DNA from 3 places in the Paenibacillus sp. FSL H8-0104 genome. Region 1 is predicted to be linked to each of the others. Evidence: predicted binding sites of a transcription regulator. Region 1 holds the regulator's gene; each other region holds the start of a gene.

Region 1 (8,183 bases):
AGATGTGGGTACATTAATCAGAACCAGCATCGAAGCTTACGTGAAAGAAGTGAAAGATCGTTCGTTCCCGGCCGAAGAGCATGTATTCAATGCGGCGGATGGTGTTCTGGATCAACTGTACGGCGGACAACGCAAGGAAAAGGTGGCGAGTAACTCATGAAAGTATTACGGACAATCGCAGAGTTAAGACAGGAACTAAGTTTGAAGCGTCAAGCGATTCGGTCCAGTGCGTCTGTTGTAGGTCTTGTACCAACAATGGGTTATCTTCATCAAGGTCATGCAAGCTTGATGCAGGCAGCCAGACAACAGAGCGATATCGTGGTATTAAGCATATTTGTTAATCCAATTCAATTTGGCCCTAATGAAGATTTTGACAGCTATCCGCGGGATGAAGCCAGAGATGTGGAAACAGCACGCTCACAAGGAGTGGATATCGTATTTATTCCCTCTGTTGAAGAGATGTATCCACAGGCAACGCAAACGACCGTATCTGTCTCAAAACTGACGGAGCGCTTATGTGGCGCTTCACGTCCAGGACATTTTGACGGGGTAACAACTGTAGTCTCCAAGCTCTTCAACATCGTACAGCCACAGCGTGCATTTTTTGGAATGAAAGACGCTCAGCAGGTTGCGGTCATTCAACAGATGGTGAATGATTTGAATATGCCTGTAGAAATTGTACCCTGTCCGATTGTTCGCGAAGAGGATGGCCTTGCCCTCAGTTCACGTAACGTCTACCTTAACCCAGAACAGCGCACACAGGCCTTGGTTCTATCGAAGGCACTACGTGCAGCTCAGGAAGCCGCAGATACAGGTGTAGCTACTACAGCCGCAGATATCCGTCGTATTCTGCGCGAGCACATTGCAACCTCACCGCTTGCCGTTATCGACTACGCCGAGATTCAGGCTTTTCCAAGTCTGGAGCCGCTCACAGATCAGGAAGAAGTTCAAGGCCGTGACGATCTGCTCATTGCACTTGCGGTGAAATTCGGAAAAACAAGATTGATTGACAATATAAGGTTGCAAAAATCGGAGGTACTGTCCCATGTTTAGAACACTGATGAAATCCAAAATTCACCGGGCTACGGTAACGGAAGCCAACTTGAACTATGTGGGTAGTATTACCATAGATGAAGACTTGATGGAAACATCCGACTTGATGGAAAACGAGAAAGTGCAAATTGTGAACAACAACAATGGTGCACGTCTGGAAACATATGTGATTCCAGGACCACGCGGAAGCGGGGTCATATGTCTTAACGGCGCAGCTGCACGTCTGGTACAGCCTGGAGATAACGTCATTATCATTTCTTACGCCATGATGTCGCAAGAAGAGGCAAATACTCACAAACCAACCGTTGTATTTGTAGATGGACAGAATAAACCTGTACAAACGATGAAACAGGAAGTCCACGCAACAATTATGTAATCGACTGGTAAGGAGAATGAAATCGGCCCTTGAAGCAAAAAATGAGTACAGGTCACTGCACTAATCCATTTTTTCAAGGGTGGGGATGCATCGATGTTCCAGCATGTTTTCGCAGAAATGAACGACATGTTAGATGAAATTATCAAGAGCTATCCTTCCGCTGAAGGCCTGAACAAACAAGAATTGTTGCAAAAGTGGAACTTGCTTAAGCGGATGAGTGACGGAATGCTGGATGAATGGCTGATGTTTGAAGAAAAGATGAGCCAGGTGAGGGAGCGAGAGATGGATAAGCCTGCTTCCCTTGAACCGGAACAGGAAGCTGTTACCGCTCTGCCTGAACTCCATCTGGAATGTTTCAGTCGAGGTCAGGGTTATTTCAAATTACAGATGTATCCGCAGGCGATCATGCAATTCTCCCGGGTTGTGACCGACCATCCGGAGAGTGCATTAACTCGTTTTTACCTGGCGCTGGCGTATCTGAATCTGGAACAAATGGCGGAAGCCGGAACACATTTACAGCAGATCATGTACCTTAAAGGTTCACCTCGCTTGAAAGGGCTTGTGTGTAACGCCCTGGGCTGTATTCAAGTCAAGCTTGCGAATCCCGAAGCTGCATGTTCACTCTTTGCACAGGCCCTTCAGTATGACCCGACATTGACCGAACCACTGTACAACATGGAAGCTTGCAGGTTGAACAGGGGAAAATTGCAATATGCTAATCAGCTGACGACCCTTCATTAAGCGGGAATTCGGCGACAAAAAAACGGTGTTCCCTCCTTTGGCATAGCGGCGGGGACACCGCTTTTTTGTTAGTTAATTTTCAAATCCCCTTTTTTTTGCTATGCTGTAACATAGACTGGAATGGAAGGGACCGTACATTGCAATGAAATTTGCCGTATTGGATTTCGAAACAACCGGCACGCAGTCCGACGGTGAGATTATACAGGCCGGACTTGCCATCATAGATCATGACTACAGCATAACTCAAATATATAGTTCTTATGTGAACCCTGGTGTACCGATTCCCCCGTTTATTTCGGGGTTGACGGGTATTACCGATGCAGATGTGGCGGACGCTCCTTCACTCGAAGAGATGATGATGGAGATGGTTCCGCTGCTTAATGATGTGGTGCTTGTTGGACACAACGTCGCTTTTGATTTTCACTTTTTGCAGAATGCTCTTGACCGTTGCGGTTATTTGCCGTTCACTGGCCGCATTCTGGACACGATTGATTTTCTGAAGATCACATTCCCATCACTGGGTTCTTATCAACTCGGTTATGTGTCTTCCGAATTTGGATTTCAACATGATCGCCCTCACCAGGCAGACAGTGATGCACTGGCGACAGCCTATGTGCTACTCAAGTGTCTGGATGAGTTAAAGGAATTACCGCTCATAACGATTCAGCGCCTCAGTGACCTGTTTGCACCAGAAGACAGTGACTTGGGTTGGTTCTTGGACGGGATGCGCAGTGAGAAGGAAGCAGAGCCGATTCAGGATCTGGACGGACATACCTATTATCGTCAGCTTGCTCTTAATGTAAGTGATTGGACCGATATTGGTGCACCACGCGATGAGCGGGAGGCTAACCCCCTCGATGGTGTAAGCTTCGAACAGTTTATGGACCAGGTTCGGGAGAACCTGAAGGATACGCTGGATCATTACGAAGAGCGTGAAGCGCAGACTCAGATGTTCAGCAGTGTAAGGCAAGCCCTGGATGAAGAGAAACATCTCTTGATCGAAGCTGGAACGGGTACCGGTAAATCTCTAGGGTATCTGTTGCCTGCTATTTACGAAAGTGTGAAGCAAGAACAGAAAGTTATGGTTAGCACGCATACGATCAATCTGCAGGAGCAATTGAGAGAGCGGGACATTCCGATGCTGACTCAAGTGGTTCCGTTCCCGTTTAAGGCTGCTGTATTCAAAGGACGTGGACATTACCTGTGCCTGCGCAAATTTGAACACAAAATCAATAAACGTGAATTCGCCACACCGAAAGAGGATTATTTCACAGCTGCTCAGATGATCGTCTGGCTTACGCAGACCGAAACCGGAGATGATGAGGAACTTAACCTTAGCGGACGCGGAGGGGACTTCTGGGAGACCGTACAGAGTGAATCCGAATCATGTCTGGGAAGATCCTGTCCATGGTTCCGTAAATGCTTCTACCATCGTGCCAAACATGAAGCAGGGTTGTCTGATATCGTAATCACCAATCACTCCAAATTATTTACGGATGTGAAAGCCGCGCATCAGCTGCTGCCAGCCTATGAGAGTCTTGTGATCGATGAGGCACATCATCTGGAGGATGTCGCTGGTAAACATCTTGGAATGCATATGAAATATTTCACCTTGGTTCATACACTGACCCGCCTATTTAAAGACAGTCGTAATGGTCAGCTACCTATGCTTCGTTCGCAGTTTTCCGGGCATGAAAATTCGGTGCAATGGGGCTCCATGGTGGATCAGATGTTCCCGCTTGCTCTTGAAGTTAAGGAGCTGTGGGATCGTATGAGCGATGCCTTGTTTGGTCTCTTGCCTGAACGAAGTGATGCTTCACCGGGAGAGACGGGGCAATTTTCACTGCGTCTGAAAGCATCTCAGAAACCTGCAAAATGGCAGGAGTTGCAGGATCTGGAGAACCAGATTTATGTGACTCTGGGCGATTTGGTTCGCAAAGGGGACAAATTGCTGCTTGAAGTGAAAGAGGATCAGGATGATTATCAATCGGATAGTCTGATCACGGACATTACAGGATTGCTGAAAGATCTGACCACATTGAAGGAGAATCTACGTTTCTTCATGCGTATGGATGACGCCAAAACGGTGTACTGGATGGAAGCCAGCGGTCAGTTCCGCAGTAAATCTCTTCAGCTGTATGCCGTACCTGTAGATGTCAGTGCCCAACTTAAGGATTTATTTTTTGACAAAAAGAAAAGTGTTGTGCTTACATCGGCTACGCTCTCGGTAGATAAGTCATTCCAGTTCATGATTGAGCAGCTTGGCTTACAGGAAGCCTCTGAGAATAATCGGCTGTTAACGTCGATGCTGCCATCACCTTTCAACTATCGCGATCAGGCACTTCTGGTGATTCCGCGTGATTTCCCGAGTGTGAAGGGAAGTGTGGGTGATGCGCACTTTGTTAATATGCTGGTGCAATCACTTGCAGAGACGGCAATTGCTACGCGTGGACGCATGATGGTTCTGTTTACTTCATACAAGATGTTGCGACAGGTCTATGATCCGCTGAAGGAGGCACTGTCTGGCAACGACATCTCGTTGCTTGGGCAAGGCGTTGACAGTGGAAGTCGTTCCAAATTGACTCGCAGGTTCCAAGATGCCAAAGCAACGGTACTTCTGGGCACAAGCAGCTTCTGGGAGGGTGTAGATATCCCGGGAGAGGCGTTAACTTGTCTCGCTATTGTGCGACTGCCGTTCCAGCCACCGAATCATCCGTTGGTGGAAGCCAAGAGTGAGTTGCTTCAGGAGCAGAAGAAAAATCCGTTCATGAAACTGTCCGTGCCACAAGCGGTCATTCGTTTCAAACAGGGATTTGGCCGATTGGTACGTACAGCAAAGGACAGAGGAATTGTCATTGTTTATGATACACGGGTGATTGAAGCGTATTATGGTAAATTCTTTTTATATTCATTACCTGGACCCAAAATGGAGCATATGCTCACGGAGCAGATGGTTCCACGAATTACCGAGTGGTTGGAAAAACCTGCTAATGAACAAAAATAATGGTTGTTTTGTTCGTTATATCATTGCATGACACTATCGTTTGGCGTTAAACTTTATTAGATATTTCCGTATCCGATTAAAGTAGTTGCACGTAAGAACTTATAACCTAAATTACAAGGAGCATTCTGTATAAAATGTCACGTTTATCTTTGAGTTTTATACAGAATGCTCATCTTTTCATCTATTATTTTATCGTGGCCTTGGTAAGGGGGAGCAAGAATGAAATCGGATAAAATTTCGGAAGCGGTGGTACGACGTCTGCCTGTTTACTTGCGTTATTTGAACGAGTTGCATCAGCGTGAGGTGGCTACTGTTTCTTCTCAAGAGCTTGGACAGAGGCTGGATCTGAATCCGGCCCAAATTCGTAAAGACCTGGCTTACTTCGGTGATTTTGGTCGTAAAGGGATCGGGTATGATGTATCCTATTTGATCGAGAAAATTCGTCACATTCTCAAAATCGATCAGCAAATTAATGTAGCTCTGGTAGGAGCGGGTAACCTCGGTCAAGCCTTGTCCAACTACAACGCATATCTGAAAGACAACATGAAGATTGTTGCTGTATTTGATGCATATGGACCGAAGATAGGTAGTCAAATCAACAGTTTGACGGTAAAACCAATGGATGAATTGACGGAAGCGGTTAAAATGGAAAACATTCGCATCGGAATTATCACGGTTCCGGATACGGAAGCCCAAAATGTAGCCGATCAGCTTATTGAATCAGGAATTGAAGCGATCCTTAATTTTGCACCAACCATTCTAAAAACACCGCCGCATATCCGCATTCACCATGCTGACTTTACAACAGATCTGCTTAGTTTGGCCTATTACTTGGATACTGGAAAGGACGACGAGGAAGATGACAACAAATAGATGGGTAATTCACAATGGCAAATTTGCTGTTAATGAAGGCGGCACAACATGGAACGTGGTCCAAGGATACATGGTTGTTGAGAATGACAAGATTGTGCATATTGGTGAGACATTGCCGGATGAAGACAAAAATTGTACCAAAGTGGATGGAAAAGGACTGTTCTTCCTGCCGGGTCTGATCAATACGCATGGTCATGCAGCGATGTCGTTGCTCAGAGGGCACGGAGACGATCTTGCATTGCAAGTATGGTTGCAGGAAAAAATGTGGCCGATGGAAGCGAAAATGACTTCAGAAGATGTATATTGGGGAACTTCGCTATCAGTGCTTGAAATGTTGAAAGGCGGAACTACAGCTTTCCTGGACATGTACGATCACATGGATCAAGTTGCCAAAGTTGTGGAGCAATCCGGCGTTAGAGCGGCACTGGCACGTGGTGTAATCGGGCTGTGCTCGGAAGAAGAACAATTGCGGAAGCTGGAGGAGTCGGCAGCGTTTGCACGTGAGTGGAATGGACAGGCAGATGGTCGCATTACAACCGTAATCTCGCCACACGCCCCATATACATGCCCTCCTGACTACATAGAGAAGCTTGTGCAGGTCGCGAACGACCTAAACCTTCCCCTTCATACACATATGTCGGAAACGCTTCGTGAAGTCGAGCAGAACGTGGCTGATTATGGACTGCGTCCTGTGGCACATCTGGAGAAACTGGGCTTTTTCTCTCGTCCATCCCTGGTTGCACATGCGGTGCATCTGAATGACGAAGAGATTGAGATTCTGGCCCGCCATGATGTGGCTGTATCCCATAACCCGGGAAGTAATCTGAAACTCGCTTCCGGTGTTGCGCGGGTACCTGCGTTGCTGAAAGCAGGAGTTACCGTGTCACTCGGAACAGACGGTCCAGCAAGTAACAACAACCTGGATATGTTCGAGGAAATGAGACTGGCTGCATTGATTCACAAAGGTGTATCTGGTGACCCGACGGCAGTGCCAGCAGGCGAAGCGTTATTACTCGGAACGTCATACGGTGCCAAATCCATCTTCTTGAATAATACCGGAGCACTTCAGGTTGGCATGAAGGCTGATTTTATCGCCCTTAACATTGAACAGGCACATTTCTATCCACATACAGACCTGATCTCACATACGATTTACTCGGCTTCTGCCAAAGATGTTGAACACGTATGGGTGGATGGAAAACAAGTAGTGAAACATGGCGAATGTCTGACGCTGGATGAAGAACGCATTTTGCGTGAGTCTCAATTGGCATTTGATGGTCTGCTTGCTCGTTAATTGCAGGACAGCATCATAGGGAAAGGAAGTTCGGCTTTTGAAGAAAAAAAAGAAGTGGATATGGATTTCGCTGCTTGCACTGGTTCTGATTCTGTTTGGACTTCAGCGTTATTACGTTCATGTCACGCAGGACCAACGCAAGGAAGAAGCGCTCGCCATACAAGCAGCACAGGAGCAACTGGGCATTACATCCTATGATGAATTGCGTAAGTACATCTGGGGAGACAAAGAAGGCTCTGACAACATCTACTGGACCCTGATCGGCAAAAACAAGGATAACCAGGATGTTATGGTCTGGGTTAAGTTCGACGCAAACAATCAACCGGTTAAGGGTGCAAACGCTGTACACAGTGAGCTGCTGCAGAATGGCATGTCCGAAGCGCAGATACGCAATCGCTTCAGTTCTGAAGTTCCTGCCGGTGAGATTAAACGAATCATGCCCGGAGTTGTGAATGGAATATATGTGTGGCAAGTGTATTATAAAGACGGTACGCATAACCACTATCGCTTTTATCGTTTTAGCAACGGAGAACAGGTGGACCTGGTCTACACACTCCCGAACAGCTAGAACAAATAGAGTGACATAACTAGAGAATGTAAAGAAATGAAAGAACCGGCAGACGGATATCCGACTGAACCGGTTCTTTGTGTTGCCTGTAAATATATTTGATTTAAATAGTTAAAATTAATAATTTATTCATATTTTCGCCTTCGAAATTGTATATACGATGTGATATACTCAGATATGTACTCAAAGTTACATTCAAAAACAAATAATCCTGTCGAAATTCTCGCAGGAGTCAATGTGCACATATTCGTATATACCAATAAGCCAGTAGGTT
Region 2 (8,183 bases), 4.2 Mb from region 1:
CTCGGGGGAAACGTAATCCTCACGGTGTTCAGTCCAGTAATGCTCAATATCTGCATCCTTGATCTGTATACCGATCGTTGCGATTTTCTCAAGCAGCAGCCTGTACCCGGCTTCCAATTCAAGTTCCTGTTTCGACAGGCCCAATTGAGACTTCATTTCGTCAAAATATGATTTCTCTGAATCGTACCCATCCATCGCGGCGGCAAGTTCTCTTGCAATCTCTTGGGGAGTGACGATCAGCTTGCGTTCGATTGCTTCGGCATATACTGCTTTACGGTTTAACATCTGGAGTAATAACTCACTGCCGTAACGTCGTTTCAGCGCATCGGTCCACTCTTTGTCCGTGATAACTTCTCCGTTGATCGTCGCTACGGTGCTTCCTTCTTCCGTATTGGCATCATGGGGTGCATCTGCCTCGTCTTTACCCTGTCTGAGACCATGCATAGCCATCACACTACCCATGACCAGCATACCTAGCGTCAAGACAATTACAGCCGTCCACAACCCTTTTTCCTGTCTTGTCATTCCGCATCCCGTCCCCGCATAGATCAGTTCTTGGCTTGCTCTAGGATGGTCTCAAGTTGTTCTTTGTTAAAGTCATAGGCTTCATTACAGAATTGGCAGACCACTTCAGCCTGGCCCTCTTCTTCAATTAATTGCTCCATCTCCGTTTGGCCCAGGCTGATTAGTGTCTTCTCTACCCGCTCACGTGAACACTCACAGCTAAAATGAATATCCAATCCTTCCATCACTTGTACATCTGGCAATAATCGGCGAAGCAACTCTTCCAATTCAAGCCCCTGCTCCAGCAAAGTCGTCACTGGCGGCAACGTACTAATGGCGTTTTCGATCGCCGTGATCTCTGGATCAGTCAATCCCGGCAACAGCTGCATAATGAATCCACCTGAGACAATAACGGAATTATCCGTATCAACGAGCACACCAACGCCTACAGCAGAAGGAGTTTGCTCCGATTGCGCAAAGTAGTACGTGAAGTCTTCGCCCAGTTCTCCTGAAATAATAGGCACACTGCCACGATATGGTTCTTTCAGTCCCAAATCCTTCGTTATGTTGATGAAACCTTCCGTTCCAACCGCGCCTGCAACGTCCAGTTTCCCCACACTATTGCTTGGCAAATGTACATGCGGATTAGAAACATATCCTCGTACTTCGCCTTTCGCATTGGCATCAGCTACAATCTGTCCAATGGGCCCATCACCATTGACTTGTACCGTTAACTTCTCTTCACCTTTGAGCATTGCACCCATAATGGCTGCTGTTGTAACCGTACGCCCCATGGCAGCTGTAGCCGTGGGAAACGTATCGTGTCTTCTGCGTAGTTCCTCAACCAGTTCCGTAGTCTGGATAGCAAAGGCTCTTACCTTTCCGTTCATTGCTGTACCACGAATTAACCGGTCATGCTTGTTGTTGTTTTCCAAGTCATTCAGCCTCCTTTGGCGTATCGCCATAATAGTCGTAACACAGAAAAAACGGCACAACACTTAAGCTGTAATCTCAGCCCGCTGTATGCCGTCACTATGCTCACCTTTCCCGGTTCCGCTCATATATAATACGCAGCCCTTCAAGCGTAAGCAGCGGATCAACTTCCTCTATACTACGGGTTTCTTCTGCGATAAGTGTAGCGAGACCACCCGTCGCGATAACTCGGGGCTTCGCTCCCATCTCCTCGCGAATACGTTCTACAATACCATCTACCTGCCCTGCATAGCCATATATAATACCCGCTTGCATGGCATGAATTGTATTACGGCCAATGACCTTTTTAGGTTTCTCCAGCTCTATACGAGGCAACTTGGATGCCCGCTCATAGAGCGCTTCAGTGGCGATCTGAATGCCAGGTACAATAGATCCCCCCAGGTAGTGACCTTTCTCGTCAATACAGTCAAAGGTCGTTGCAGTACCGAAATCGACCACGACGAGAGGGCCGCCATACTTCTCAACGGCTGCCACTGCATTAACAATACGATCCGCACCCACTTCACGAGGGTTCTCGTATCGCAGGTTCAAGCCAGTTTTGATACCAGGCCCAACGAGCAAAGCTTTTTTGCCTACATACTTCTCACACATCGCTTCGATTACATTCACCAGTGGCGGAACCACAGATGAGATGATGACACCTTCGATGTCACTTGCCCTGATGCCGGACATATGAAATAAATTATAAATCAATACGCCGTATTCATCCACTGTAGACTGACGTGATGTACTCAGACGAAAGTGGTGCAGCAATTCCCGGCCTTGATATACGCCGAGCACCATATTGCTGTTCCCCACGTCTACAACTAGAATCAAAGAGGTTCACCCCTCTTTCTTTTCATTTAAATCCAGACTAATATCCAGGCTCTCAAAGGAATAGGTTAACCTGCCAACCGAAATTACATCCACACCACTCTCTGCAATACCACGAATGGTCTGAAGTGACACGTTACCGGATGCTTCAACCTTCACATGAGGAGCCTGTTCACGAATAAGTTCAACCGCTTCACGCATCCGCTCTGGATGCATGTTATCCAGCATAATGATATCTGCCCCGGCTTGCAAGGCTTCTCTCACCTGCTCCAGATTTTCAGTCTCCACTTCAATCGTCATCGTATGTGGGATAACGGTTCGCGCACGCTGTACCGCCTCGGTGATTCCGCCTGCACCCTTGATGTGGTTATCCTTAATCATAACGGCATCGTACAGTCCAAATCGATGATTCGCTCCGCCACCCACGCGCACTGCGTATTTCTCAAGTAGTCGGTGGCCCGGCGTTGTCTTACGTGTATCCACGAGCCTGGTCTCAAGACCATCCAGCACATCCACGTAGGCACGCGTACGCGTAGCTATTCCGGACATACGTTGCAGCAAGTTAAGTGCCAGTCGTTCCCCCGTAAGCAGTGAATGTGTACTTCCCTCTACCTCGGCCAAAATCGTGCCATGGGTAACCTTGTCTCCGTCTGTTACCTTCGGTGTAAATACAAGATCAGGATCAACGACTTGAAATACAAGTTTAGCTACGGTCATGCCTGCAATAACACCATTGTCTTTGGCGTGTATAATGGCCTTGGATTGGTTGCCTGCTGGAATCGTCACACTTGTTGTAACGTCACCTGCACCAACATCTTCACGAAGCCAGTTTTTGATTGATTCGATAAGCCCTTCATTATATCCATTCAGTATCATGACATCAATTCCTCCACAATCGCTTGTTCTCGCTGTTGCAGACTATGCTTCTGCCACACGATATCATCACGCGCCGGGAAATCCTCACGATAGTGAGCCCCCCGACTCTCCTCGCGGTGTAATGCCCCGCTGGTAACTAACCAGGCACAGGTCAGAAGGTTGGCATACTCCAGCTCTTCCTTATGAGTGAGTGTCTGATCAAAAAATTGCAATTCCTGTTGCAGCTTGTCCATGGCCTTCTGCAGGTCCTCACCATTCCGGCGCAAGCCTACCTGACGAACCATCATTTTCTGTAGTCGTAAACGTCTTTCAGATATAGGTTTTTGCTCTTTCATGATCTTGCTATTCATGTTATTCATGTCCACAGATGAAGGCGCAGCCCCTCTTGCTTGTAATGAACCGAGCGGGGAAAGTGATTGAATGCGATCAACAATTCTCCGGCCAAATACAATCGCTTCTGACAAGGAGTTGCTTGCCAGACGGTTGGCTCCATGCACTCCTGTAGAAGACACCTCGCCACAAGCAAATAATCGGGAGATGCTGCTCTCTCCACTTAAATCCGTTTTCACTCCACCCATCATGTAATGGGCAGCAGGTGCAACGGGAATCCAGTCCGTTGTCATGTCCAATCCATAACGCATACAAGTCTCGTATATGGTAGGGAACCGATGCTTGATCATCTCTGGCTGTTCATGTGTAATGTCCAGGTACACAAAGGTACTGTTGGTAGACTCCATCTCACTAACAATCGCTCGTGCCACGATATCGCGTGGGGCCAGCTCAAGCTGGGCATGATAACGATCCATGAAGCGCTCACCCTTCACATTGCGCAAATATGCTCCTTCGCCGCGTACGGCTTCTGACACAAGGAAACGCGGGGCCCCAGGGTAACATAGAGAGGTGGGGTGGAATTGGATAAATTCCATGTCACGAACAATAGCCCCAGCCCGATAAGCCATGGCTACACCATCGGCAGTAGCTACATCCGGATTCGTCGTGTATCGGTACAGTTGTCCTGCCCCACCAGAACAAAGAACGGTTGCCTGTGCCTTCACGAACACTTGCGATCCGTCATCCTTCTGAACCAGAGCGCCAATGCATTCCCCTCGATCTCGATCCGTAATTAGGTCAACAACAAAATGCTCATCCCAAACTTCAATCCCGGGATGCTCATTCACTTCAACAGCAAGCGCACGTACAATCTCATATCCTGTTGCATCTCCGTTGGCATGCAAAATACGGCGGTGGCTATGCGCACCTTCCTGCGTCAACGCCAACTCGCCGTTCTCCAGATCAAATAAAGTACCCAAACGAATCAGTTCCTTCACTCCGTCCGGCCCCTCATTCACCAATACCTCTACCGCTTCGGAGCGGCATAAGCCCGCTCCTGCTACAAGTGTATCCTGCAAGTGGTAAGCAGGTGAATCATCCTCAGCAATAACCGCAGCAATTCCTCCCTGCGCATATCTGGTGTTACTTTCAAGTAATGACTTCTTCGTGATCATTAATACACGTTGTTGTTCACTTGCCTTAATGGCAGTAAACAAACCAGCAATCCCTGAGCCTATAACCAGTACATCCGTCTCTACCATGGGTAGGGCAGACAGATCAAAATCAACTAAATATTGCGGTATCATGTTATTCACCTGTCTTGGAGCAAGAGTAGCGCATCCTATTTTACCAACAACATACGCTCTAGTGATTCTCTGGCTTTGTCGGCAACGGCCGGTGGCACGTAGATTTGCGGCTTCATCGTTTCCAGGCATTTCACCAGTTTCTTCAAGTTGTTCACCTTCATGTTGGGACATACGAGGAACTTGGTAGCAAAGTGGAACTGTTTATCCGGGCTATCCAGACGAAGCTGATATCCTGTACCATCTTCGGTACCTACGATAAATTCCTTCGCTGATGAATTTTTGCAATACTCCAGAATAGCTGTTGTGCTGCCTACAAAATCACCCATTTCTACAACCTCAGGGCGACACTCTGGATGGACAACAAACTCTGCATTTGGATGCTTGGCTCTCATCTCCACCACATCTTTGACTGTAAGCATATCGTGAGTGTTGCAGTAACCTTCCCAGATAATCATTTTCTTGTCTGTATGCTGCTGCACATAATGTCCCAGGTTTTTATCCGGTACCCAGATAATTTCGTCGGAATCCACCGATTGAATAACCCGGACTGCGTTCGCTGATGTACAACAGATGTCAGTCTCTGCTTTGATCTCAGCCGAGGAATTGATATACGTAACCACCTTGGCATTAGGATGTTGTGCTTTTAATTTGCGTAGTCCATCCACATTCACCATATCTGCCATTGGGCAGCCCGCACGTTCGTCCGGGATAATAACTGTTTTATTTGGCGCAAGAATTTTAGCGCTTTCACCCATAAAATGAACACCACAGAAAACGATCACATCCGCATCTGTCTGTGCTGCCTTCTGGGCTAACAGAAATGAATCTCCACGGAAGTCGGCAACCTCCTGTACTTCGTCACGTTGATAATAATGGGCAAGAATAATGGCATTACGTTCCTTTTTCAACACCATAAGCCGCTCACGCAGCTCGCGGTTCATCTCAGCCTTGCGCTCTAAAGCCAGAGCTTCCACCTGTGATCCTCTCCTTTATCGGGACAGCGTCATGCGCTGTTTCGTGGGCTAACCTAAGTCGTTATCTTCGCTTGAGAAACGAATCACAAGCGGTTTAACAACTAATTTACACAACGTTCACGACTCTGTCAATAAATGAAAAAGGCCCGGAACAGCGCTGTAACCACCTGTTTGCTAACTGGTTCGCCATCTAACTCCCGTTTATCTTTATCTATCCTCTTTTAAAATAATGGATAAAAAAAGAGAGCCCCGAGGGCTCTCTTGATTTCACCTGCTATCATAGCCAGATGTATTATGCATTAAGACGTTGGCTTAGTTCCGCCATCATCCGGGTTATTGTTATTACCCTTTTCCAGATTCGGAGCTTCGTTTGGAATATCTCCGGCTGGTGGCTCAGGCGTTTCATCTTTACCTTGAATACGAACACGCACATCACCGATGGTGTCGATGATTGGCTCTCCGCCTTCAGTTGGCGTGCCTTCACCATCATTGTCATTCTCTGCTTTTGGAGTCAAAGAACCTGTTTCGATCAATTGCTTGATCTGATCCATTTCCAAAGTCTCAACCTCAAGCAAAGTCTGAGCGATCAGGTGCATCTCTTTTGAATGTTTAACAAGCAAGTCCTTACACTTCTCATAACAGTCATTGATAAAGCGTTGCATTTCCTGATCAATCTCGTAAGCAATGGAATCTGAGTAATTCTGTTCATGACCGATATCCCGACCAAGGAATACCTGTCCTTGTGAACTTCCGAATTGCATAGGTCCCAATTTCTCACTCATACCGTATTCCATAACCATGCTGCGAACAATACCTGTCGCTTGCTGGAAGTCACTGTATGCACCAGTACCAATTTCTCCGATGAACAATTCTTCAGCTACACGACCCCCGAGAAGTCCGGTTACTTTATCCAGCAATTCCTGCTTGGTAACCAGCATACGGTCTTCTTTTGGCAACATGATTACATATCCACCCGCACGTCCGCGCGGAATAATGGTCACTTTATGTACCATATCAGCATGTTCGAGGAAGTATCCAACAATGGTATGACCTGCTTCGTGATAAGCAACGATTCGTTTCTCGCGATCACTGATGACACGGCTTTTCTTCTCCGTACCAACGATGACACGGTCAATCGCTTCGTCAACTTCCTTCATGGAAATATCTTTACGGTTACGACGCGCTGCAAGCAATGCCGCTTCGTTCAAGAGATTCTCCAAATCCGCACCAGAGAAACCTGTTGTACGCTTCGCGATAATATCCATCTTCACATCTTTGGTCAGTGGTTTATTACGGGAATGTACTTTCAGGACAGCTTCACGACCTCTTACATCAGGGCGGTCAACCGTAATTTGACGGTCAAAACGTCCTGGACGCAACAAGGCAGGGTCCAAAATATCTGCACGGTTCGTTGCGGCAATGATGATAATACCTTCATTAACTCCGAATCCGTCCATCTCAACGAGCAACTGGTTGAGTGTCTGTTCACGTTCATCGTGACCACCACCGAGACCAGCACCACGCTGACGTCCTACAGCATCAATCTCATCGATAAAGATGATACATGGGGCATTTTTCTTCGCATTTTCAAACAAATCACGAACACGTGATGCACCGACACCGACAAACATTTCCACGAAGTCGGAACCTGAAATAGTGAAGAATGGTACACCCGCTTCACCGGCTACGGCACGAGCGAGCAATGTTTTACCGGTACCTGGAGGCCCTACGAGCAATACGCCCTTAGGAATCCGCGCACCTACTGCTGCGAATTTACGAGGGTCCTTGAGGAAGTCTACAACCTCAACAAGTTCCTGTTTCTCTTCGTCAGCACCCGCAACATCTTCAAATGTAACCCGCTTCTTCTCTTCGTTGTAGAGACGAGCACGGCTTTTACCAAAGTTCATTACTTTACCGCCGCCGCCTTGAGCCTGATTAAACAGGAAGAAGAACAGCAGGAACATAATGATCAAAGGAATAAAGGAAGTCAGCAACGTCAACCAGATGCTGTCACCTTTCATTGGCTCCTGATGATATTGGAAATTGTTAGTTTCACTTGCAGCTACAAGCTCACTAATTGCCTCATCCGTAGGAGGAATATACGTTGAGAAATTTTCTGATTTGGCGCCATCAGGTGCCTTCTTGTATTGACCGGTCACGAGATACGTTTGACCGTTGAATTGAACCGTCAATTCAGAGACATTGTTGGCTTTGATCGCTGCACGCAACTGATCATATCTAGGATTATCGGTGGCTTCGCCGCCATTGCTGACGAACTGGACTATCCCCACCACAACTAAAAAAAGAATCAAATAAAAACCAGAATTCCGGATGAACCGATTCATCCCCTACCTCCTCTCGAGACACTTTAATTATTTTAACATAG
Region 3 (8,183 bases), 230 kb from region 1:
TGTTCATAAGGCAATTTGGCTACAGAGCCAAGGGATGCCAGTGCACCTTTTTTATCACGACCATGCATTGGGTTTGCACCTGGAGCAAACGGTTCACCTGCTTTACGACCATCCGGTGTAGTCCCTGTTTTCTTACCATATACCACGTTGGAAGTGATCGTCAGAACGGATTGCGTTGGCACTGCATTACGGTAAGCTTTGTGCTTGCGAATCATGCCCATGAAGTTCTCAACCAGTTCAACAGCAATGCTGTCTACGCTGTCTTCATTGTTACCGTAACAAGGGAAGTCTCCTTCGATTTCGAAATCAACAGCGATGCCTTGTTCGTTACGAATTGGTTTTACTTTGGCATATTTAATTGCACTCAGTGAATCTGCTGTAACCGACAGACCAGCGATACCACAAGCCATCGTGCGTACAATATCACGGTCATGTAATGCCATTTCGATACGCTCATAGCTGTATTTATCGTGCATGTAGTGAATGACGTTAAGGGTGTTCATATACAGCTTCGCGAGCCACTCCATCATTGGTTTGAAGCGTTTCATAACCTCATTGTAATCCAGCACTTCGCTAGTAATGGCAGGATACTCAGGTCCAACTTGGGCTCCGGATTTCTCGTCACGACCACCGTTGATCGCATACAGGAGAGCTTTTGCCAGGTTGGCACGAGCGCCGAAGAATTGCATTTGTTTCCCGATCTTCATCGCCGACACACAGCAAGCAATACCGTAATCGTCACCGTAGATCGGACGCATCAGATCATCATTTTCATACTGGATTGAGCTGGTTTCGATGGATACTTTGCTGCAATAATCTTTGAAAGCTTCTGGAAGTTTCGTTGACCAGAGAACAGTCAAGTTTGGTTCTGGTGCAGGACCCAAGTTGTGCAGTGTATGCAGGAAACGGAAACTGTTTTTGGTTACACGTGTTTCGCCATTCACGGACATACCACCGATGGACTCAGTCACCCATGTTGGATCTCCACTGAACAGTTCGTTGTAATCCGGTGTACGCAGGAATTTGACAATTCGCAGTTTCATTACAAAATGGTCAACCAATTCCTGAGCCTGTTCTTCGGACAAAATACCTTCTTGCAGGTCACGTTCAATGTAGATATCCAGGAAAGAAGATACACGTCCCAGTGACATCGCAGCACCGTTCTGTTCTTTGATCGCAGCGAGATAACCGAAGTACAACCATTGGAACGCTTCTTTTGCTGTTGTCGCTGGCAAGGAAATATCGAACCCGTGCATATCGCCCAATTGTTTCAATTCTTGCAATGCACGAATCTGTTCAGACAATTCTTCCCGCAGACGAATGACATCTTCATCAATAACATCAACTTCGAGTGCATTCAGTTCGCCTTTTTTGTTACGAATCAGGAAGTCTACCCCGTACAAAGCTACACGACGATAGTCACCGATGATCCGGCCACGGCCGTAAGCATCTGGCAGACCTGTAATAATTCCTGCTTTACGCGCTGCACGCATGTCGGAAGTATAAGCATCGAATACACCCTGGTTGTGTGTTTTGCGAATGTTTGTAAATATATCAATGACGCCCTGTGGCATTTCAAAGCCATATGCCTCACATGCGTCAATCATCATGCGAATTCCGCCTGTTGGTTGAATGGAACGTTTGAACGGAGCATCGGTCTGAACGCCGACAATCTGCTCTTTGGATTGATCCAGATAACCGGGTTGGTGAGAAATAATAGTACCTGGTGTGTTCACGTCAACGTCAAGGACACCGCCGTTATCCCGTTCTTTTTTGGTCAGATCAGATACGATCTCCCACAATTCTTTGGTATTCTGGGTTGCACCTGCGAGAAATGCTTCGTCACCGTAATACGGAGACAAGTTGTGTGCCAGAAAATCATTCACATCTACGGATTTGGTCCATGTTCCTTTGGTAAAGTTTCTCCAGCCTGTTTGTTGTTTGACATCTTTTTCAATCACCGACATCGTAATCCCTCCACTAATTTGGATTTCTGGACACATAACATCTTGCTTCATTCGTAGCATTGTGTGCCCAGAGCCGCGATTAATGTGAATTGTTTCACATAAACCGGAACATGTTCTCTCTACTTGGGAACCGGAACCGCGGGATGAATGTTTTTCTTACATTTTCAGTATACGACTTGGGGCTTTCATCATCTGTGATTTTTGTCACAAAGCCAGTGAACTAACTCACTCCACCTGCGCTGTGTCGCATTGACCCCTGTAAATTCACACTTAGCCACTGCGCGGGCAGAACAACTTCCGATCGCTGTTATCCCCGGATTTTTTCAATTTTATATTTCAAAGGGGAAAATCCGGGGATAAAGGCGAACGCTCCGCTTCTTCAGTTTTTTCTGCCCTCTCCGTTATTGTGTGAACATCTGGCTCAAACAGCCACATCACGAATTCCATACTACCTCTTTAGAACCCTTTTGCTCCTCTAGGTTCGGAGCAAACCAAATCTTAGAAATAAACCCTGAAAAACAGATGCTCGCTCTTCTGTTTTTCTGCCCTCTTCGTTATTGTGTGAACATCTGGCTCAAACAGTCATGTCACGGATTCCGTGTAACCTCTCTAGAACGCTTTTGCTCCTCTATGCTCGGAGCAAATCAAATCTTAGAATATACCCTGAAAAACAGACGCTTCGCTCTTTTGTTTTTCTGCCCTCTCGTTATTGTGTGAAAGACGGCAATCGGGGCTCCCCTCTCGGGGAACCCTGATCTTCTTGCCGTAAGGCACGCTTCGTTCTAGATTCTTTATTCAAACTTTCCGTAGAAAGCGTTGCGGTATACATCAGCCAGTTCAGTTACCAGCGGTAACTTCGGATTAGCGGTTGTACATTGGTCTTCGAAGGCACGGTCTGCCAGATAATCTACATGTGCTTCGAAGTCTTTGGCATCAAATCCGATTTCCTGGAACGATTCTTCAATGCCCAAGATTTTGTTCAGGTTACGGATGGCATTGATGAGACTGGTAACACCTTCTTCTGTCGTGCGAGCAGGCAATCCCAAGATGCGGGCGATTTCGGCATACCGCTCATCTGCTACAAAGTGTGAATATTTCGGGAACGATGCAAATTTGGTCGGTTTTTTCGCGTTGTAACGAATGACGTGTGGCATCAGGATTGCATTTGTGCGTCCGTGTGCGGTGTGATACTGACCGCCCCATTTGTGCGCCAAGCTGTGGTTGATGCCCAGGAATGCGTTGGCAAACGCCATACCTGCAATCGTGGAAGCATTATGCATTTTCTCACGTGCCAGTTTATCTCCTTGCAGTGCCGATTGCTCCAGGTATTGGAATACCAGTTGGATTGCTTTGATCGCAAGTCCATCCGTGTAATCATTTGCCATAACAGATACATAAGCTTCAATCGCATGCGTCAGTACGTCCATGCCTGTATCTGCAACGGCTGTTCTCGGCAGGGAGTATACGAACTCCGGATCGACAATCGCTACGTCTGGTGTCAGCTCATAGTCGGCCAATGGATATTTGGTGTTACCTTGATTTTTATCTGTGATAACCGCGAACGATGTCACTTCAGAACCTGTACCGGATGTTGTTGGGATCGCTACAAATTTCGCTTTTACGCCGAGACGTGGATATTTGTAGATCCGTTTGCGGATATCCATGAATTTTTGTTTCAGATCGTTGAAGTCCGTGTCCGGATATTCATAGAACAACCACATGGCTTTGGCAGCATCCATCGGTGATCCACCGCCGAGTGCGATAATGCAGTCTGGTTGGAAGCGGCGCATCATTTCGGTTCCACGATCTACCGTTGTTGTGGATGGATCTGGCTCAACATCGGAGAACACTTCGATCGCTACTGGCATTTGGCGTTGACGCAGATAGTGTTCTACCTTTTCAACATATCCAAGCTTCACCATCATGGCATCCGTAATAATCGCCACACGTGTGATGTCAGGCATTTTGGCAAGATACTGCGTTGCCCCTTTTTCGAAGTAGACTTTGTTCGGCACTTTGAACCATTGCATATTCACGGTACGGCGAGCCACCCTTTTCACATTGATTAAGTTCACAGCGGTTACGTTGGAAGAAGTCGAGTTACGTCCGTATGATCCGCATCCCAGTGTCAATGACGGCATGTTTGTGTTGTAGATATCCCCGATGGCACCATGTGTGGATGGTGAGTTCACAATAATCCGTCCAGTTTGCAGACGATCTGCGAATTTGCCGATCACTTCTTCATTTGTGGAGTGGATAACCGAGGAGTGACCCATGCCGCCAAAAGCAACCACTTCTGCTGCACGTTCAATGCCCTCTGCTGCCGTTTTAACTTTGTAACAAGCCAGTACCGGGCTTAATTTCTCAGCCGACAATGGGAATTTGGTACCTACCCCTTCAATCTCGGCCACGAGAATTTTGGTGCCTGCTGGAACTTCAATACCGCACAACTTCGCAATGCTTACCGCAGATTGACCAACAATCGCCGGGTTCACCGCACATTTCTCGGTATTAATCGCACCTGCTGTCAATTTTGCTGCTTCATCTTTGTTAACAAAGTAACAGCCATTTGCAATCATTTTTTTCTTCACTTGATCAAAGATCGGTTCTTCAATGATGACCGCTTGCTCGGAAGCACAGATCATGCCGTTATCGAAAGACTTGGACAGGATCAAATCCGTTACTGCCTGATTGATATCCGCGCTTTTCTCGATAAAGCAAGGTACGTTACCCGGTCCTACGCCCAGTGCAGGTTTACCACAGCTGTACGCTGCACGTACCATGCCTGATCCGCCTGTTGCCAGAATGAGAGCCACATCATTGTGATTCATCAGTTCGTTTGTACGATCCATGGAAGGATCATCAATCCACTGAATGCAATCTGCTGGTGCACCATGTTTCACAGCCGCTTCCAGCAGGATTTTGGCAGCTTCCCGGCTACAATTCTGTGCAGATGGGTGAAAACCAAAGATGATCGGGTTACGCGTCTTGATGGAAATCAATGCTTTAAACATCGTCGTTGATGTTGGGTTGGTAACTGGTGTAATACCCATGATGATGCCGACCGGCTCCGCAATTTTTTGGAAGCTTTCATACTCGTTATCTTCAATCACACCTACGGTTTTATCGTACTTGATACTGTGGTACACATATTCTGTTGCAAATATATTTTTGGTGATTTTATCCTCATATACTCCGCGGCCTGTTTCTTCTACGGCCATCTTGGCGAGCATCATGTGTTTATCCAGACCCGCAAGCGCCATTGCTTGCACAATCCGGTCAATCTGCTTCTGGTCCATCTTCATGAATGCGGCGTGTGCTTTATTCGCTTTGTCGATTAACGTTTGAATATACTGACCTGCTGTCGGTTCTTTTGCTGGGGCGACTTCGTTCTTTACAGCCATCTCCCTCATCCTCCTAAAGGTTCGTATTAGTTTGTCTCTCTCGTTTACATTCACATCGTAACATGACAATAAACTTAATTATGTGATTTTTTTCACAAAGTATAACAAATTTAATTTAAGTTTTGTAGTGTCCTTCATACGACCATTTTCACTTCCTATTTAAAATATAGAGCTGTAAAATTCATCCTCTCCATTAAAAGTGAATTTTATCACAATGTTTGAAATTTCGTCATTTTTGCCCCCTTTCCTTCCCCCTCAAACGGTAAGATTAGGTATATACTGAACTTAAAAATTGAACCACCGCAATTTGTACCGTCCTTCCTCCCGGCCGAGATGACCCTGATCAGGACGGCAACGGTTTGCGGCGAACCTCGGAGGCTACTGCTTACTACAGAAGGTCGTCCGATGGACATAAAGGGGAGATAGACTTATGAGAGAACTAACAACTGTACTGGAAAAGCGCGGTAATACTAACTGTTTCTCGGAAGCAAATTTCAACCATCTGCTGGTTACCATGAAAGATAGAACCTATCCGGAAGGTACACATCTGTACTGGGAAGGCGACATCTCTGACAAACTTTATTATATGAAACGGGGCCGTGCCCAGATCACCAAATCCACGGATGAAGGCAAGGAACTGATCATGTACATGTATCAATCCGGTGATATGATTGGGCAGGCTGATCCCTTCTTTGGCTCTAAACACAGCTTCTCAGCGGAAGTATTGGAGGACAGTGAGATCGGTGTACTGGAACATAAAGACCTGGAAATGTTAATCTGCCAGCATTGTGACTTCGCGATCGATTTTATGAAATGGATGGGCATCCACCACCGGTTGACACAGACCAAATTCCGGGATCTCATGTTATATGGCAAACCGGGTGCACTTTGCTCCACCCTCATTCGGTTGTCGAATTCGTATGGTGAGCCTCATGGAGAGCATGTCATTATTCACAAAAAAATTACCCATACGGACCTGTCCAATATGATTGGAGCCACTCGTGAAAGTGTAAACCGCATGTTAAGCGATCTGCGTAAGAAAGATGGGATTGAATATGACAATGGCATGATTGTCATCAAAGATCTGAAGATGCTGCAAGGAATCTGTCACTGTGAGCTTTGCCCGAACGAGATCTGTCGTATTTAACATTTGACTATGATAATCGGATATTGCTTATATATATTTAATGAAAAAAAGCCCAGTTCTCTAAAAAGAGATTGGGCTTCTTGGTATACTTAGGATGCATTGGTCAATTCAAGCTTTACCGCATCACGTGGATTCAATTTCATGTCCAGACCATTTTCCATTAATTCTTTGTCATTCACCATAATGACCCACCGCTCATTCATACGAGGCGTGACATTCTCGACCGAAACGACAAATTTGTTATTCTCCGACATTCTTACAATGCCGCTCGACTTCAACACATCACGAACTGTGCACTCCTGAACGTAGACGCCGGCATATTGACGATTAAGGGTTGGCATAATGTTTCCACCGCTAACCTTGAGTAACGTTGTCTGATATGCAACGCCATCCCCCCCACTGTCAGCGGCTTTCACGTAAATGATCACTTCATCTTTGGCATGAAGTTCCATGTCCCAATCTTCCTGTTCAATATCCTTGCCATTCAATTTGACAGCCCAGCTAAGCGAAGAATCCAGAGAAACTTCACCGACGGATTGAATCCGCTTGCCATCTGCCGTAAAATCAACCAGTCCGCTATTGAGTAATGCTTTTTTGAGTGTCAAACCCTCACTAAAATCTCGCTTAATGGACTTTGTTGCATCAGGCAAAAACGTACTGCCATCTACAGCCACTGTGATTGTATTCGCTGTTTCTGTCTCCTTGACAATTGGCTGCTCAGAAGGCTGTGTCTCACTACAACCAGCCAAGATCGCCAGTAGGAGCAAACATACACCTATGTAACCGGGGATTTTCTTCATCATGTAGGTAACACCACCCTGCGTAAAATCATTCACCCTGTTGTCCATAACCTCTATTATGGCACAACTTTCGGCAAAAAAAAGTGTCAAAGCCGTTACTTTTATAGGGTACCGCCTCCAAATAAGGCTTGTACAAGAAAGAGAGCCTGCACACAGGCTCTCCAATCTATATCATTTTTATGTTCTCATTGGTTACGTTATCATTGGACACTAGCCTGCATGTATGTCCGTCCTCCATCGCCATCTTTCAGATATGGATTAAGCCCGAAGAACTGCTCCTCAGATACATATACACCTGTCAGCAATCGCCCTTCAAGCAATCCACCATCCACCTGTACGCAAAATGTAGGTGCATCTACATACTCCTGATACAACGGAATCTGCCCATATTGTTGATGTACCTTGAATACCTTGCCTTGCTCATGCAAAGGCCGTTCCGAGAAATAGGTAGGCACAATATAACGGGCAATGACATCCAGTTCCTGCACGCTATAAAAGGGTTCATCACCAAGCCATGGTGCAAACATTCGAATCTTCTCATATTGAGACCAGACAACCGCCTGAATCAGCATTTCTGCCTGAACCAATCGACCTTCTCCCACATCCAGAACCAATTGCTTTCCATGGATTGTTTCTTCCATCTGAGACATCGTTGAATCAGGTTGTCCCAGCTCACATCCGATACACTTCCAGCCCCTGGACGTTTGAATCCATTTTTGCAGCACCGCCGGAGCTAATTTCGGACCATCGCTGTTCACAGAATGCGTATTCACTTCGGCAAAATCATCTTTAACCGAACGCGAATATGCTGTGCGCTTAAACAACTCCGCAGCTTTTTTGTAGATTAGATGTACCTGAATGGATG

The links. Region 1 encodes Rex, which represses fermentation and respiration genes when NADH is low (regulators of the CRP and FNR family bind a similar motif). Its sites were predicted from a motif close to TTGTGAAATATTTCACAA; they were not measured.
Region 2: a site for Rex is predicted at 5,869-5,886, ahead of nadA (quinolinate synthase NadA). Genes of this name have one in related genera too.
Region 3: a site for Rex is predicted at 5,452-5,469, ahead of adhE (bifunctional acetaldehyde-CoA/alcohol dehydrogenase). Genes of this name have one in related genera too.

What each region holds. Positions count from the first base shown of each region.
Region 1 is NZ_JBBOTC010000001.1:4,284,739-4,292,921, reverse strand. It holds gene panB (3-methyl-2-oxobutanoate hydroxymethyltransferase) at 1-160, shown strand, start outside; gene panC (pantoate--beta-alanine ligase) at 157-1,053, shown strand; gene panD (aspartate 1-decarboxylase) at 1,046-1,429, shown strand; gene NST38_RS18985 (tetratricopeptide repeat protein) at 1,547-2,170, shown strand; gene dinG (ATP-dependent DNA helicase DinG) at 2,313-5,174, shown strand; gene NST38_RS18975 (redox-sensing transcriptional repressor Rex) at 5,394-6,047, shown strand; gene NST38_RS18970 (amidohydrolase) at 6,034-7,341, shown strand; gene NST38_RS18965 (DUF5590 domain-containing protein) at 7,379-7,909, shown strand.
Region 2 is NZ_JBBOTC010000001.1:63,922-72,104, reverse strand. It holds gene NST38_RS00335 (peptidyl-prolyl cis-trans isomerase) at 1-525, opposite strand, end outside; gene hslO (Hsp33 family molecular chaperone HslO) at 549-1,469, opposite strand; gene NST38_RS00325 (type III pantothenate kinase) at 1,543-2,313, opposite strand; gene nadC (carboxylating nicotinate-nucleotide diphosphorylase) at 2,320-3,186, opposite strand; gene nadB (L-aspartate oxidase) at 3,183-4,823, opposite strand; gene nadA (quinolinate synthase NadA) at 4,859-5,797, opposite strand; gene ftsH (ATP-dependent zinc metalloprotease FtsH) at 6,097-8,142, opposite strand.
Region 3 is NZ_JBBOTC010000001.1:4,513,795-4,521,977, forward strand. It holds gene pflB (formate C-acetyltransferase) at 1-1,967, opposite strand, end outside; gene adhE (bifunctional acetaldehyde-CoA/alcohol dehydrogenase) at 2,759-5,371, opposite strand; gene NST38_RS20110 (Crp/Fnr family transcriptional regulator) at 5,802-6,518, shown strand; gene NST38_RS20115 (hypothetical protein) at 6,608-7,321, opposite strand; gene NST38_RS20120 (hypothetical protein) at 7,519-8,183, opposite strand, start outside.